DNA from 2 places in the Roseateles sp. GW821-FHT09B06 genome. Region 2 is predicted to be linked to the other one. Evidence: predicted binding sites of a transcription regulator. Region 2 holds the regulator's gene; the other holds the start of a gene.

Region 1 (7,493 bases), on a different contig from region 2:
CCGCGCGCCGTTGCGATGGCCCGCACGTCGCGCGAGTACCAGCGCCCGGCCGCCGGCTCGTTCTTCTGCAGCAGGCTGCCGCCCGGCTCGCTGAGCCGCAGCAGGCCGACCAGCTCGGTGTCGCCTTCGAGAGCGTCCGCGGGCCGGCCGGCGCGCTCGCGCAGCGCGGGCGGCACGAAGCCGCGGTTGACCAGCAGCCAGTCGCCCTGCTCGGTGCGCAGCGGCGTCAGCACCCAGAAGCCCGAACCCAGCTCGGTGCTGGCGGCCACCAGGGTCTCGCGCGCAGGGTCGAAGCGGCCGCGCAGGCGCAGCTTGCGGTACTCGAAGCCGGCCTTGTCGACGGACGGCCATGCGGCGCGCGCGGGCGGCGGCGCCGCTGCGGCGGCCAGGCGGGCCTCGACGCGGGCGATCAGGTCCTGCTTCCAGGCCAGGCGCTGGAGCTGCCAGACGCCCAGCGCCAGGAAGCCCAGAAAGAACAAGGCCGCGCCCAGCAGCAAGGCCCAGAAGGCCTTGCCGCGGCGCGGCCGCGGCGGCAGGCCGGACATCAGCGCATGCTGCTCATGTCATGCACGGGCATCATATTGGTGTTCATGTGGTACATGACCCAGACCGAACCGGCCAGGATGATGACGACGAAGACCACGGTGAAGATCAGCGACAGCATGGACCAGCCGCCCTCCACCTTGCCGTTCATGTGCAGGAAGTAGACCATCTGCACGACGATCTGCACCACCGCGAAGCCGAGGATGATCAGCTTGGTCATGTCGGCCGGCAGCACCTTGGCCATCACCAGCCAGAACGGGATGATGGTCAGGATGGCCGACAGCAGGAAGCCGACCGCATAGCCCTTGAAGGACACGTGGTACCCGGCCATCGGGTCGTCGTGGTGGCCGTCATGGCCATGGTCGTGTTGTTGAGCGCCCATCACAGCACCCCCATCAGATAAACAAAGGTGAACACGCCGATCCAGACCAGGTCCAGGAAGTGCCAGAACATCGACAGGCACATCAGGCGGCGCTTGTTCTCCACCGTCAGGCCGAGCTTGCCGACCTGCACCATCAGCACCACCAGCCAGATGATGCCGAAGCTGACGTGCAGACCGTGGGTCGAGACCAGGGCGAAGAAGGAGGACAGGAAGGCGCTGCGCTGCCAGTTGGCGCCTTCGTGGATCAGGTGGGCGAACTCGTAGAGCTCGATGCCGACGAAGGCCAGGCCGAACAGGCCGGTCACCGCCAGCCAGGAGAGCACCAGCTTCTTGCTGCCCTGCTGGGCGCCGATCATCGCGAAGCCGTAGGTGATTGACGAGAACAGCAGCATGGCGGTGTTGACCGCCACCAGCTTCAGGTCGAACAGGTCGGCGCCGGACGGACCCGCCGCATAGCTGCGGCCCAGCACCGCGAAGGTGGCGAACAGGGACCCGAAGATGAGCAGGTCGCTCATCAGGTAGATCCAGAAGCCCAGCAGGGTGCCCTGCTGCGGATGGTGGCTGCCGTCGTCGTAGAAGCGCGGGGCCGTCGCCCCGCTCAGGGTTTGCGTTGCTTGCATGGTTGCTGTCGCTCTTGTGGGCTTCTCAGGCCTGGGCCGGCAGGGCCGCCAGCTGCCGGGTGCGCGCGTCCTCGCTGCGCGTCACCTCGTCAGCCTTGATGTAGTAGTCGCGGTGGTAGTTGAAGGTGTGCACGATGGCGGCGATCACCAGCACCGCGAAGCTCACGCCGGCCACCAGCCACATATGCCAGATCATCGCGAAACCCAGCAGGGTGGCCAGCGCCGCGATGACCACGCCCGCGCCGGTGTTCTTGGGCATGTGGATGTCCACGAAACCGCCGGTCGGGCGCACGGCGCCGCGCTTCTTCATGTCCGTCCAGGCATCCAGGTCGTGGACCACCGGGGTGAAGGCGAAGTTGTAGGCCGGAGGCGGCGAGGCGGTCGCCCATTCCAGCGTGCGGCCGTCCCAGGGGTCGCCGCTCGCGTCGCGCAGCTGCTCGCGCTTCCTGAAGCTGACGTAGAACTGGATCAGCATGCTGGCGATGCCCAGGGCGATCAGCACGGCGCCGAAGGCGGCGATCTGGAACCAGATCTGGTGCGAGGGATCGCTGAACTGGCTCATACGGCGGGTCACGCCCATCAGGCCCAGCACATACAGCGGCATGAAGGCGAAGTAGAAGCCGATGACCCAGAACCAGAAGGACAGCTTGCCCCAGAACGGGTCGAGGCGGAAGCCGAAGGCCTTGGGGAACCAGAAGTAGATGCCCGCGAACAGGCCGAACAGCACGCCGCCGATGATCACGTTGTGGAAATGCGCGATCAGGAACAGGCTGTTGTGCAGCACGAAGTCCGCCGGGGGCACGGCCAGCAGCACGCCGGTCATGCCGCCGATCACGAAGGTGATCATGAAGGCGATGGTCCACATCATCGGCAGCTCGAACTTGATGCGGCCGCGGTACATCGTGAACAGCCAGTTGAAGATCTTCGCTCCGGTCGGGATCGAGATGATCATCGTCGTGATGCCGAAGAAGCTGTTGACGCTGGCGCCCGAGCCCATCGTGAAGAAGTGGTGCAGCCAGACCAGGTAGGACAGGATCGTGATCACCACCGTCGCGTAGACCATCGAGGCATAGCCGAACAGGCGTTTGCGCGCGAAGGTGGCCACCACCTCGGAGAAGATGCCGAAGCAGGGCAGGACCAGGATGTAGACCTCGGGGTGGCCCCAGATCCAGATCAGGTTCACGTACAGCATGGCGTTGCCGCCCAGGTCCGTCGTGAAGAAATTCGTGCCCAGGTAGCGGTCCAGCGACAGCAGCACCAGGGTCGCGGTCAACACCGGGAAGCTCACCACGATCAGCACGTTGGTGCACAGCGAGGTCCAGGTGAAGACCGGCATCTTCATTAGGTTCATGCCCGGCGCACGCATCTTGATGATGGTGACGATCAGGTTGATGCCCGATAAGGTCGTGCCGACCCCCGCGACCTGCAGCGCCCAGATGTAGTAGTCCACCCCGACGCCCGGACTCGCCAGGATGCCCGACAGCGGCGGGAAGGCCAGCCAGCCGGTGCGGGCGAACTCGCCGACGAACAGCGACATCATCACCAGCACCGCGCCGCCGGCCGTCATCCAGAAGCTGAAGTTGTTCAGGAAGGGGAAGGCCACGTCGCGCGCGCCGATCTGCAGCGGCACCACGTAGTTCATGAAGCCGGTCACCAGGGGCATGGCCACGAAGAAGATCATGATCACGCCGTGGGCGGTGAAGACCTGGTCGTAGTGGTGCGGCGGCAGGAAGCCGGCCTCGCCGCCGAAGGCGATGGCCTGCTGGGCACGCATCATCAGCGCGTCGGAAAAACCGCGCAGCAGCATGACGATGCCCAGCACGATGTACATGATGCCGATCTTCTTGTGGTCGATGCTGGTGAGCCAGTCGTGCCACAGCGGACCCCAGAGGCGGTACTTGGTCAGCAGCGCGAGCAGGCCGAGGCCGCCCAGCAGGACGGCGGCGAAGGTGCCGACCAGGATCGGTTCATGAAAGGGGATCGCCTCCCAACTGAGGCGCCCGAAGATGAGCTGTTGTGCGTCGAGCATCGTGGATCTTCTCGGTAATTCTTGGGCCGCGATTCAGCGCCGCCGTTCAGGGTTGGCGGACGGATGCGAGCTGCGCCGCATACTGGCCGGCGTTCTCGGGCGTGCATAGGGCGGCCACGTAGCTGCGGGTCTGGTCGTCGCGCCAGGGCCGGCTGGCCAGGCCGTCGATGGCGCCCTTGCCGCCGCCGCCGCTGGCGTCGATGGCCATCATCTGGGCCATGCACATCTTGCTGCCGTCGACGCAGCGGTTCAGGATGGCGTCATACAGGCCCTTGGCCACGCTGGCATAGCGGCGCACGGCTTCCTTCTCGCTGGGCTTTTCCAGGCTCAGGTAGGCGTCGCGGCTCAGCTCGCCGCCCTCGGCCTTGTTGCGCGCGACCCAGGCGTCGAATTCGGCGTTCGACAGGCCATGGAACTTGAAGCGCATGTGCGAGAAGCCGTCGCCGCTGAAGTTCGAGGAGAAGCCGTCGTAGACCCCCGCCTTGTTGATCACCCCGTGCAGCTGGGTTTCCATGCCCGGCATCGTGTAGATCATGCCGGCCAGCGCCGGCACGTAGAAGGCGTTCATCACCGTGGACGAGGTGAGCTTGAACTGGATCGGGCGGTCCACCGGTGCGGCCAGTTCGTTGACCGTGGCGATGCCCTGCTCGGGGTAGAGAAACAGCCACTTCCAGTCCAGCGACACCACCTCGACCACCAGCGGCGACACGTCGGCCGGCACCGCACGGTTGGCGTCGATGCGGTCCAGCGGGCGGTAGGGGTCGAGCTTGTGGGTGCTGATCCAGGTGATCGCGCCCAGCGCGATGATGATCAGCAGCGGCGCGCCCCAGATCAGCAGCTCCAGGCGGGTGGAATGGTGCCAGTCCGGGCTGTAGCTGGCCTGGGTGTTGGACTGGCGATAGCGGTAGGCGAAGAGGATGGTCAGCGCGATCACCGGCACGATGATGATCAGCATCAGCAGGGTCGAGGTGACGATCAGCTGGGCCTGCTGCGCGGCGATGTCACCGGAAGGGTTCATCACCACGGTGTTGCACGCTGCCAACGGAGCGGCCAGGGCGGCGAGGCCGAGGCGGCCAAGGATTTTGTTGATCAGGGGCGTTGACGACATCGGGAAAACCAGATCCGCGGGTAAACAATAGTTGTGTGCCGGGCGCGAATGTATCCTGATTGATGCAGATCATCGATAGGACATTTTGTCCCAGCCAGTCAGTCATCTGTCATGTCCAGTACCAGCATTACCCCCCCCGCCCGTTTCCCGGCCGTGCCGGACCACAAGCCGCAATCCGCCGAGGACGCGGCCCTGGCGCCGGGCGACATCGCCGTCGGCGTGATCATCGGCCGGGCGTCCGAGTACTTCGATTTCTTCGTCTACGGCATCGCCTCGGTGCTGGTGTTCCCGGCCATCTTCTTCCCGCACATGGGGCGGCTGGAGGGTACGCTGTGGGCCTTCGCGGTGTTCTCCCTGGCCTTTGTCGTGCGGCCGCTGGGCACGCTGGCCGGCATGTGGATCCAGCGCCGCTTCGGGCGCAGCGCCAAGCTGACCGTGGCGCTGTTCCTGCTGGGCAGCTCGACCGTGGGCATGGCCCTGCTGCCGGGCTACACCACGGCGGGCTTCGCGGCGATCGCGCTGCTGGCGGCCTGCCGCATCGGCCAGGGCCTGGCCCTGGGCGGTTCCTGGGACGGGCTGCCCTCGCTGCTGGCGCTGAACGCGCCCCAGGGCAAGCGCGGCTGGTACGCGATGCTGGGTCAGCTGGGCGCGCCGCTCGGTTTCGTGGTGGCGGGCAGCCTGTTTGCCTATTTGTGGAGCAATCTCTCCAGCAGCGACTTCTTCGACTGGGGCTGGCGCTATCCCTTCTTCGCCGCCTTCGCGATCAATGTGGTGGCGCTGTTCGCGCGCCTGCGCCTGGTGGTGACGCATGAGTACGAACGCAATATGGACAGCCACGAGCTGGAGCCCTGCGATGTGGGTGAGCTGCTGTCGACCCAGGGCTCCAACATCCTGATCGGCGCCTTCGCGGCGCTGGCCAGCTACGCGCTGTTCCACATCGTCACGGTGTTCCCGCTGTCCTGGATCCTGCTGTATTCGGAGCAGAGCGTCGCCGAGTTCCTGGCCATCCAGGTGTTCGGCGCGGTGATGGCCGCGGCGGCAATGCCGGTCTCGGGCCTGATCGCCGACCGCATCGGGCGCCGCCGCCTGCTGGGCATCCTGGCCATCGCGATCGGCCTGTTCAGCCTGCTGGCGCCCACGCTGCTGGAAGGCGGCCGGGTCGGGCAGGACATCTACATCATCACCGGCTTCGTGCTGCTGGGCCTGTCCTACGGCCAGTCCTCGGGCGCGGTGACCTCCAACTTCGAGCTGCATTTGCGCTACACCGGCGCGGCGCTGACCGCCGATCTGGCCTGGCTGGTCGGTGCGGCGTTCGCGCCGCTGGTGGCGCTGGGGCTGTCCGCCCATTTCGGGCTGGAGGCGGTGACCCTGTACCTGCTGTCCGGCGTGGCCTGCACCCTGCTGGCGCTGCGCGCCAACCGGGCGCTGGCATTGCGAGATTAAGCTCTCGCCGGCCCCGCGGGCTCCGTTGGGGCGGCTGCGCTGTCAGTCCGATTCGGAATAGGCGCGCCAGCGCGCGCTGGCGCGGCGCATCAGTGCCACCTGGGCGGCGAAGCGCGGGCAGGCCTGGCAGATCAGCATGTGCAGGCGCACGGCCAGGCGTTCGTGCCAGGGCAGGGCGCGGTCCTGGGCTTGCAGCACCAGGGCGGTGACTTCGCGGCAGGTTCGACGCAGCAGCATGGCGATCAGGCGGGGCGATGGGACGATGTGGGGGTAAACCAGTTCAGCTGCAGGCATTCGCGCAGACGCAGGCGTGCGCGATGCAGCATGACCCAGAGATTGGTCGGGCTGATGGCCAGGACCTTACAGATCTCGTCGGTCTCCAGTTCCAGCCACTCGCGCATCATGAACAGGCGCCCCTGCTGGCCGGGCAGATGCTCGACGCAGGCCTCCAGCACCCTGATGAACTCCAGCTGCCGCAAGGCCGCCTCGGGGTCGCCCCAGTCCTGCGGTGCCTCGCGCCAGTGGCCGTCGGCCCGGAACAGCTCCTCGTCGAGGTCGACGCCGTCTTCCGGCGTGCTCGAGAGCTCGCGGCAATTGCGCCGGATCTGGTCGACCAGTTTGTGCTTGAGGATGCCGACCAGCCAGGTCTTGAGCTGCGACTGGCCGGCGAAGGCCAGCGGTCTCTCCAGCGCGGCCAGCAGGGTCTCGGACACCGCATCTTCGGCCCAGGCCGGGTTGTGCAGCTGCATGCGGGCGTACTTCAGCAGCTGCGGGCGCAGCGCTTCCAGGGCCTGGGCGAAATCGGTCATGCGAGGCCTGTCGGCGTAGCTTTTGTTCGGCGCAGTGTAAGGACTTCGGCGCCTGCCGCGACGCAGGCCACAGCAGCGCATGACGCGCTTGCTGCCTTCGATCCCTGATCCCACAAGGAGTTTTCCATGAACACCACATCGCACATCGTGTCCTCTGCCCTGGCCGCCGCGCTGGCCATGGGTTTCTCGGCCCAGGCGGCCGCGCAGGACAGCGGCAAGGAGAAGTGCTACGGCATCGCCAAGGCCGGCCAGAACGACTGCGCCAACCTCTCGGGCAGCCATTCCTGCGCGGGCCAGTCGAAGATGGACATGTCCCCCGACGAATGGAAGTACGTGAACAAGGGCAGCTGCAAGGACATGAAGGGCCTGACGAGCGACGAGGCCAAGGCCAAGCTGGCCATGAAGAAGTAAGCGGCGAACCCGCGATGAAGCTGCGATGAGCCCGGACGCCCTGCAGAGCCCGGCCGGCATCGGCTGGCGCCAGCCGCATTACGAGGCGCTGCTGCGCGAGCGGCCGCGCCTGGGCTTCCTGCAGGTGCATTCGGAGAACTTCTTCGCG
Region 2 (7,493 bases):
CAGATGATCTTGGAGAACTGCGCGCGCGTGCGGTCGGCCTGCAGATAGCGGTCGAACACCATCGCCACCGCGCGCACGAAGTACCAGCCCAGCGCGGTCACCTCGATGGCGCCCGGCGACAGGATCACCATGCCGGCCTCCTGCAGCGGCGCCAGGCGCTCCAGCTCGGTGCGGAAATACTCGGGCACCTTGATCAGGTGGGACAGTTCGATCGATTCGAACTCCACCCGCCCCTGGCACATCAGGGCCATGATCACCGCGCGCCGCACCAGGTCGTCGCGGTTCAGCGCCAGACCGCGCACCACCGGCAGGCGCCCCTGGCGCAGCGTCTCGTAGTACTCGTCCAGGGTCTTGGCGTTCTGGCTGTAGGTGGCGCCGACCCGGCCGATGGCCGAGACGCCCAGACCGATCAGGTCGCAGTCGGCCTGGGTGCTGTAGCCCTGGAAGTTGCGGTGCAGCCGGCCCTGGCGCTTGGCCACGGCCAGCGAGTCGGTGGGCAGCGCGAAATGGTCCATGCCGATATAGCTGTAGCCCTGGGCGATGAAGCCGGCGATCGCGCCCGACAGCATCGCCAGCTTGTCGCCGGCCTGGGGCAGCTGGGCACTGTCGATGCGCCGTTGCGGCTTGAAGCGCTCCGGCAGATGCGCATAACCGTAGAGCGCGATGCGGTCGGGTCTGAGCGCCGCCACCTGGGCGACCGTGCGCTCGAAGGAGGCCGGCGTCTGCAGCGGCAGGCCGTAGATCAGGTCGACATTGGTGGACTCGAAGCCCAATGTGCGCGCTGCGCCCATCAGGGCCGCCACCTCGGCGTGGCTCTGCTGGCGGTGCACGGCCTGCTGCACGGCCGGGTCGAAATCCTGCACGCCGAAGCTCAGCCGGTTGAAGCCCAGGGTCCGCAGATGCGCCAGGCGTTCGGTGCTGACGGTGCGCGGATCCACCTCGATCGAGATTTCCGCACCCGCCTCCAGCCGGAAGCGCTCGCGCAGGTCCTGCATCAGGCGGCTCAGTTCGGCATCGCTCAGAAAGGTCGGCGAACCGCCGCCCAGGTGCAGCTGCGACACCGCCGGCGCACGCCCCAGTTGCGCCAGGGTCAGGTCCATCTCGCTGACCAGGGCCTGCAGATACTCGGTGGCGCGCTCGTGATGGCGGGTGATGACCTTGTTGCAGGCGCAGTAGTAGCAGACCGATTCGCAGAAGGGCACATGCACATACAGCGACAGCGGCGCCCCCCCGCCCACCAGGGCCCCGCTGGCGCGCTGGGCCAGGGCCTGTTCATAATGCTGGACCGTGAAGGCCTCGACGAAGCGATCGGCGGTCGGATAGGAGGTGTAGCGCGGCCCCGCAATATCGTATCGGCGCAGCAGCTCCGGGTTGATGACCGGGCCGGCGGTGGAAATTGTTGTGCAGGAAGGCATGGGCCCACTTTGCCAAGCCGGCAGCAAAGGGTCCTTGATGTGCATCAAGCCCGATGCGAGAAACCGCGACAACAATCGCTGCAAGTTTAAGGAGCATCATGTCCACATCGATAGAAGCCTCGCAGGATCCCGCCAGCGCCAACGGCGCCGAATGCTCCGGCCGGGTGGCGGCCAGGAACGCCAACGCGATCCCCCCGATCAAGATCGAGCCCTTCAAGGTGGCCTGCTCCAGCTGCAATCTGCGCGAGCTGTGCCTGCCGGTGGGCATGTCGAAGCAGGATCTGGAGCAGCTCGACAGCCTGGTGGCCACGCGCCGCAACGTGGCCCGCGGCGACACCCTGTTCCGCACCGGCGACACTTTCCAGTCGCTGTACGCTGTGCGCACCGGCTTCTTCAAGACCTGCGTGTCGGCAGAGGACGGGCGCGACCAGGTGACCGGCTTCCAGATGGCCGGCGAGCTGCTGGGGCTGGACGGCATCAGCAACGACCGCCATTCCTGCGACGCGGTCGCGCTGGAGGACTCCCAGGTCTGCGTGATCCCCTATGGCCAGCTGGAAGAGCTGTCGCGCGAGTTCACCGACCTGCAGCACCAGTTCCACAAGATCATGAGCCGCGAGATCGTGCGCGATCATGGCGTGATGCTGCTGCTGGGCAGCATGCGCGCCGAGGAGCGCCTGGCGGCCTTCCTGCTGAACCTGACCCAGCGCCTGCAGGCGCGCGGCTTCTCGGCCTCCAGCCTGGTGCTGCGCATGACGCGCGAGGAGATCGGCAGCTATCTGGGCCTGAAGCTCGAAACGGTGTCGCGCACCTTCTCCAAGTTCCAGGAGGAAGGCCTGCTGGACGTGAAGCAGCGCCAGATCCGCATCCTCGACCAGGCCGGGCTGCAGCGCCTGATCAACAGCACGAACTGCTGATCATTCGCCTGCCAGCAGCAGGCTCAGGCCCGAAGTCAGGGCCGTGACCGCCCAGAAGCACAGGAAGGCCAGGCTGTAGACCGCGGTCGCGGACAGGCCCGCCGGTCCGGCCAGCACGGCCGGGTCCAGCAGGCTGAACAGCAGCCCCTCCAGCACGCCCGCCATCAGGAACGAGGGCCACAGCGCCGCCATCAGCCGGCGCGATTGCCGCGATGGCCGCGATTGCCCGACCGGGCCGGCCGCGCCGTCCATGCTAGCGAGGCCGAGCAGCGCCGGTGGCCGCATGGTTGCGCGCCTTGACCGCCGGCTCCAGGGCCTGGCTCTGGCGCATGTCGGCCGAGGGCCCGACCCGGGTCTCGATCACCGGATCGGGATGGGTGATGGCCAGCACCAGGGTGGCGATGGAGGCCAGCACGACGGCGCCGGGGCCGCCGACCACCAACCACATCATGCGTTCGCGCCACCAGGGGCGCGGCGCAGCCGGGTCGGCGGGGCTCGCGGAGGGCTTGCTCGACATGATCTCTCTCCTTTGACTCGCGTGCTTCAGCGCGGCACCACGAAGGTGGACTTCTCGCGCACCGAGCGGGCGTCATCGCCCGCGCTCGCCTCCGCGCCGGACGCCGCCGCGCGCAGGATCTCGAAATGGATGGGATGGGCACCGGCGCCGGCGCGGGCCGCGCTGTCGGGCGGCAGGCGCAGCGCCAGCGCGACCCAGCGCCCCTCGGCCGGCATCAGTTCCAGTTCCAGGGGCTTGGCCAGCGCCAGCCCGGGCAGGCCCTCGACGCCGACCCGGTAGCGCTGCACGCGCTCGGTGGCATTCATGATCTGCAGGCGGTAGATGTTCTCGATCCGGCCCTCGTCGACCAGGCGCGCCAGCGCGGCGCGGTCGCGCAGCACATCGACCCGGAACGGCGCGCGTAGCGCCAGGCCGGCCAGCATCGCACCGCTGAGCAGCAGCAACACGGCACCGTAGATCAGCACCCGCGGGCGCAGCACACGGCGCCAGCGCTGGGCGCGGCTCAGGTGCTGGGCCAGGCCGTTTTCGGTGTCGTAACGGATCAGGCCGCGCGGATAGCTCATCTTGTCCATCACGTCATTGCAGACGTCGATGCAGGCCGCGCAGCCGATGCACTCGTACTGCAGGCCCTTGCGGATGTCGATGCCGGTGGGGCAGACCTGCACGCACAGCGTGCAGTCGATGCAGGAGCCCAGGCCCAGGGCCTTTAGATCGGCCTTCTTGGAGCGCGAACCGCGCGGCTCGCCGCGCTCGGCGTCATAGCTGATGATCAGCGTGTCACGGTCGAACATCGCGCTCTGGAAACGCGCGTAGGGGCACATGTATTTGCACACCTGCTCGCGCATATAGCCGGCATTGCCATAGGTGGCGAAGCCGTAGAACAGCACCCAGAACCATTCCCAGGGGCCTAGGCCGAAGGACAGCAGCTCGCGGCCCAGTTCCTTGATCGGCGTGAAGTAGCCGACGAAGCTGAAGCCGGTCCACAGGCCGATGGCAATCCAGACCAGCTGCTTGCCGCCCTTGCGCCAGAGCTTGTTCAGCCCCCAGGGCGCCGCGTCGAGCTTGATGCGCGCATGGCGGTCGCCCTCGAACTTCTGCTCCACCCACATGAAGATCTCGGTGTAGACCGTCTGCGGGCAGGCGTAGCCGCACCACAGCCGCCCCGCCACCGCGGTGAAGAAGAACAGTGCATAGGCCGAGACCAGCAGCAGGGCCGTCAGGTAGATGAAGTCCTGCGGATACAGCACCAGGCCGAAGATGTAGAAGCGCCGCGCGCCCAGGTCGAACAGCACCGCCTGGCGGGCGTTCCACTCCAGCCAGGGCAGACCGTAGAACACCAGCTGCGTGATCCAGACCAGAGCCCAGCGCCAGGCGGCGAACCAGCCATGCACCGCGCGGGCATGGATCTTTCCTTCCGACTGGTACAGCGACACCAGCTCGCCGCTGCCCGCATCGACGGGCTGCAGCGGGATGACCTTGGCGCGGGGACGGCCCGGACTGCTCATCGGATGGCCTTACTGCTTGGCGGCATGCGACAGGCCCCAGACATAGGCCGCCAGCACCCGGATCTGCTCGGGGCTCAGGCGCGCCTCATGGGCCGGCATCTGATTGTTCTTGCCGCCGTTGATCATCGCCACCACGGCGTCCTCGCCCCAGCCGTGCAGCCACACCTTGTCGCTCAGGTTCGGCGCTCCCAGGGCCGGGTTGCCCTTGCCACCGGGGCCATGGCAGGCCGCGCAGGCGCCGAACTTGTCCTTGCCCAGTTGCGCCGCCACCGAGTTGTGCGGGCTGCCGGACAGGCTCAGCACATAGTGGGCCAGATTGCGCACATCGTCGGCATTGCCCACCGCGGCCGCCATCGGGGGCATCACGCCGGTGCGGCCCTTGGCGATGGTCTCCATGATGGTCTCGTGCGCGCCGCCGTAGAGCCAGTCGCCGTCGCTCAGGTTGGGAAAGCCCTTGCTGCCCTTGGCGTCCGAGCCATGGCAGCTGGCGCAGTTGTTGGCAAAGATGCGCTCGCCCATGGCCATGGCGTTGGCGTCGCCGGCCAGCTTGTCGACCGGCATCGCCCGGTACTTGGCATAGACCTCGGCCAGCGCCGCGCGGGCCTTGGCCTGCTCGGTCTCGTACTGGCCCGTGCTGCTCCACCCCAGCGTGCCGGCCGCGCTGCCCAGGCCCGGGTAGAGCGCCAGGTAGATGCCGGAGAACAGCACGGTCAACACGAACAGACCCATCCACCAGCGCGGCAGCGGGTTGTTCAGCTCGCGCAGATCCTCGTCCCAGATATGGCCGGTGGTGTTGTCGCCGGCCATCACACGGCGACGCGCCGCGATGATCAGCAGCAGCAGGCAGAACAGCAGGCCGCCGATCGTGGTCGCGGCGACAAACCAGGACCAACCGTTGGAGAAAAAGTCGCTACTCATTGCTTGTCACTCCAGCCTCGTCCTGCAAGGGCAGGGCCGCCAGTTCGTCGAAGGCATGCGCGTCGCGCTTGCTGCTGTACACCCAGGCCACGATGGCCGCAAACATCAGCAGCAGCAGCACGGTGACGGCGCTTCTCAGGTCATTGATGTCCATCACTGAGTCCCTCACTTCAGGGCCGTGCCGAGGACCTGGAGATAGGCGATCACCGCCTCCAGCTCGCTCCTGCCCTTGACGGCCTCGGCCGCGCCGGCCACGTCGGCGTCGCTGTAGGGCACGCCCAGCGTACGCAGGGCCTGCAGCTTGGGCGCCATCTCTGCCGGGTTCACGCCGGCGCTGGCGAGCCAGGGGTAGGCCGGCATATTGGACTCGGGCACCAGATCGCGCGGATTGATCAGGTGGATGCGGTGCCATTCGTCGCTGTAGCGGCCGCCGACGCGCTGCAGGTCCGGGCCGGTGCGCTTGCTGCCCCATTGGAAGGGACGGTCGTAGACGAATTCGCCGGCCGTCGAGTAATGGCCGTAGCGCAGGGTCTCGGCGCGGAAGGGGCGGATCATCTGCGAGTGGCAGTTGTAGCAGCCCTCGCGGACATAGATGTCGCGCCCAGCCAGCTGCAGCGGCGTGTAGGGCTTGAGCCCCGGCACGGCCTCGGTCGTGGAACGCTGGAAGAACAGCGGCACGATCTCGACGACGCCGCCGACCAGCACGGTCAGCAGCACCAGCACGATCATCAGGAAGTTGCTGGTCTCGATTTTCTCGTGACCGCTCACGGATTTCGTTGTCATCTTGGGCTCCTCCTCAGGCGTGAGCGACGGCGGCAGGCACGCGCACCGGCTCGTAGCGGCCGATACGCGCCGTCATCAACACGTTCCAGGCCATCACGCACATGCCGCCGAGGTACAGCAGGCCGCCCGCCAGGCGGATCACGTAGAAGGGATAGCTGGCCTTGACGCTCTCGACGAAGCTGTAGACCAGCGTGCCGTCCGGATTGGTGGCGCGCCACATCAGGCCCTGCATCACGCCGGCGATCCACATCGCGGCGATATAGAGCACGATGCCCAGCGTCGCGATCCAGAAGTGCAGCTCGATCGCGCGCTTGCTGAACATCTCGGTGCGGCCATACATGCGCGGGATCAGGTGGTACAGCGAGCCCATCGAGATCAGGCCCACCCAGCCGAGCGCGCCGCTGTGCACATGGCCGACGGTCCAGTCGGTGTAGTGCGACAGCGCGTTGACCGTCTTGATCGACATCATCGGGCCCTCGAAGGTCGACATGCCGTAGAAGCTCAGCGAGACGATCAGGAACTTCAGGATCGGGTCGTCGCGCAGCTTGTGCCAGGCGCCGCTGAGGGTCATGACGCCGTTGATCATGCCGCCCCAGCTGGGCGCCAGCAGCACCAGCGAGAACACCATGCCCACGCTCTGCGCCCAGTCGGGCAGCGCGGTGTAGTGCAGGTGGTGCGGGCCCGCCCACATATAGGTGAAGATCAGCGCCCAGAAGTGCACGATCGACAGGCGGTAGCTGTAGACCGGGCGCTCGGCCTGCTTGGGGATGTAGTAGTACATCATCCCGAGGAAGCCCGCGGTCAGGAAGAAGCCCACCGCGTTATGGCCGTACCACCACTGCACCATCGCATCCTGCACGCCGGCATAGGCCGAGTAGCTCTTGGTCCAGCTGACCGGCAGCGCCGCGCTGTTCACCAGGTGCAGCAGGGCCACCGCGATGATGAAGGCGCCGAAGAACCAGTTGGCCACATAGATGTGCCTGACCTTGCGGATGCCCACGGTGCCGAAGAACACGATCGCGTAGCTGACCCACACCAGGGTGATCAGGATGTCGATCGGCCATTCCAGCTCGGCGTATTCCTTGCCGCTGGTCATGCCCAGCGGCAAGGTGATCGCGGCCGCCACGATCACCAGCTGCCAGCCCCAGAAGGTGGCCCAGGCCAGCTTGGGCGCGAACAGCCGGGTCTGGCCGGTGCGCTGCACCACGTGATAGGCGGTGGCAAACAGCGCGCAGCCGCCGAAGGCGAAGATCACCGCATTGGTGTGCAGCGGGCGCAGGCGCCCGTAGCTCAGCCAGGAAATGCCCAGGTTCAGTTCGGGCCAGGCCAACTGGGCGGCGATGATCACCCCCACCAGCATGCCCACCACGCCCCACAGCACGGCGGCCAGCGCAAAGGCGCGCACGACCCCGTCCTCGTAAACGGGCCCTGTACGCCCGGT

What was found. Region 2 encodes FNR, which switches genes on or off when oxygen is low (the NO sensors DNR and NnrR bind a similar motif). Its sites were predicted from a motif close to TTGATNNNNATCAA; they were not measured.
Region 1: the regulator FNR is predicted to act here: its motif matches at 4,742-4,755, upstream of cyoA (ubiquinol oxidase subunit II).

Annotation. Positions count from the first base shown of each region.
Region 1 covers NZ_JBWKPM010000001.1:281,812-289,304, reverse strand. The annotation lists gene AC07OQ_RS01515 (SURF1 family protein) at 1-545, opposite strand, end outside; gene cyoD (cytochrome o ubiquinol oxidase subunit IV) at 545-925, opposite strand; gene cyoC (cytochrome o ubiquinol oxidase subunit III) at 925-1,545, opposite strand; gene cyoB (cytochrome o ubiquinol oxidase subunit I) at 1,571-3,574, opposite strand; gene cyoA (ubiquinol oxidase subunit II) at 3,621-4,682, opposite strand; gene AC07OQ_RS01490 (MFS transporter) at 4,794-6,125, shown strand; gene AC07OQ_RS01485 (anti-sigma factor family protein) at 6,168-6,362, opposite strand; gene AC07OQ_RS01480 (sigma-70 family RNA polymerase sigma factor) at 6,368-6,934, opposite strand; gene AC07OQ_RS01475 (BufA1 family periplasmic bufferin-type metallophore) at 7,061-7,345, shown strand; gene AC07OQ_RS01470 (MbnB/TglH/ChrH family RiPP precursor modification enzyme) at 7,371-7,493, shown strand, end outside.
Region 2 covers NZ_JBWKPM010000050.1:382-7,874, forward strand. The annotation lists gene hemN (oxygen-independent coproporphyrinogen III oxidase) at 1-1,415, opposite strand, end outside; gene fnr (fumarate/nitrate reduction transcriptional regulator Fnr) at 1,514-2,329, shown strand; gene AC07OQ_RS24085 (hypothetical protein) at 2,330-2,521, opposite strand; gene AC07OQ_RS24090 (hypothetical protein) at 2,583-2,846, opposite strand; gene ccoG (cytochrome c oxidase accessory protein CcoG) at 2,873-4,351, opposite strand; gene ccoP (cytochrome-c oxidase, cbb3-type subunit III) at 4,361-5,269, opposite strand; gene AC07OQ_RS24105 (cbb3-type cytochrome oxidase subunit 3) at 5,262-5,423, opposite strand; gene ccoO (cytochrome-c oxidase, cbb3-type subunit II) at 5,435-6,052, opposite strand; gene ccoN (cytochrome-c oxidase, cbb3-type subunit I) at 6,066-7,493, opposite strand, start outside.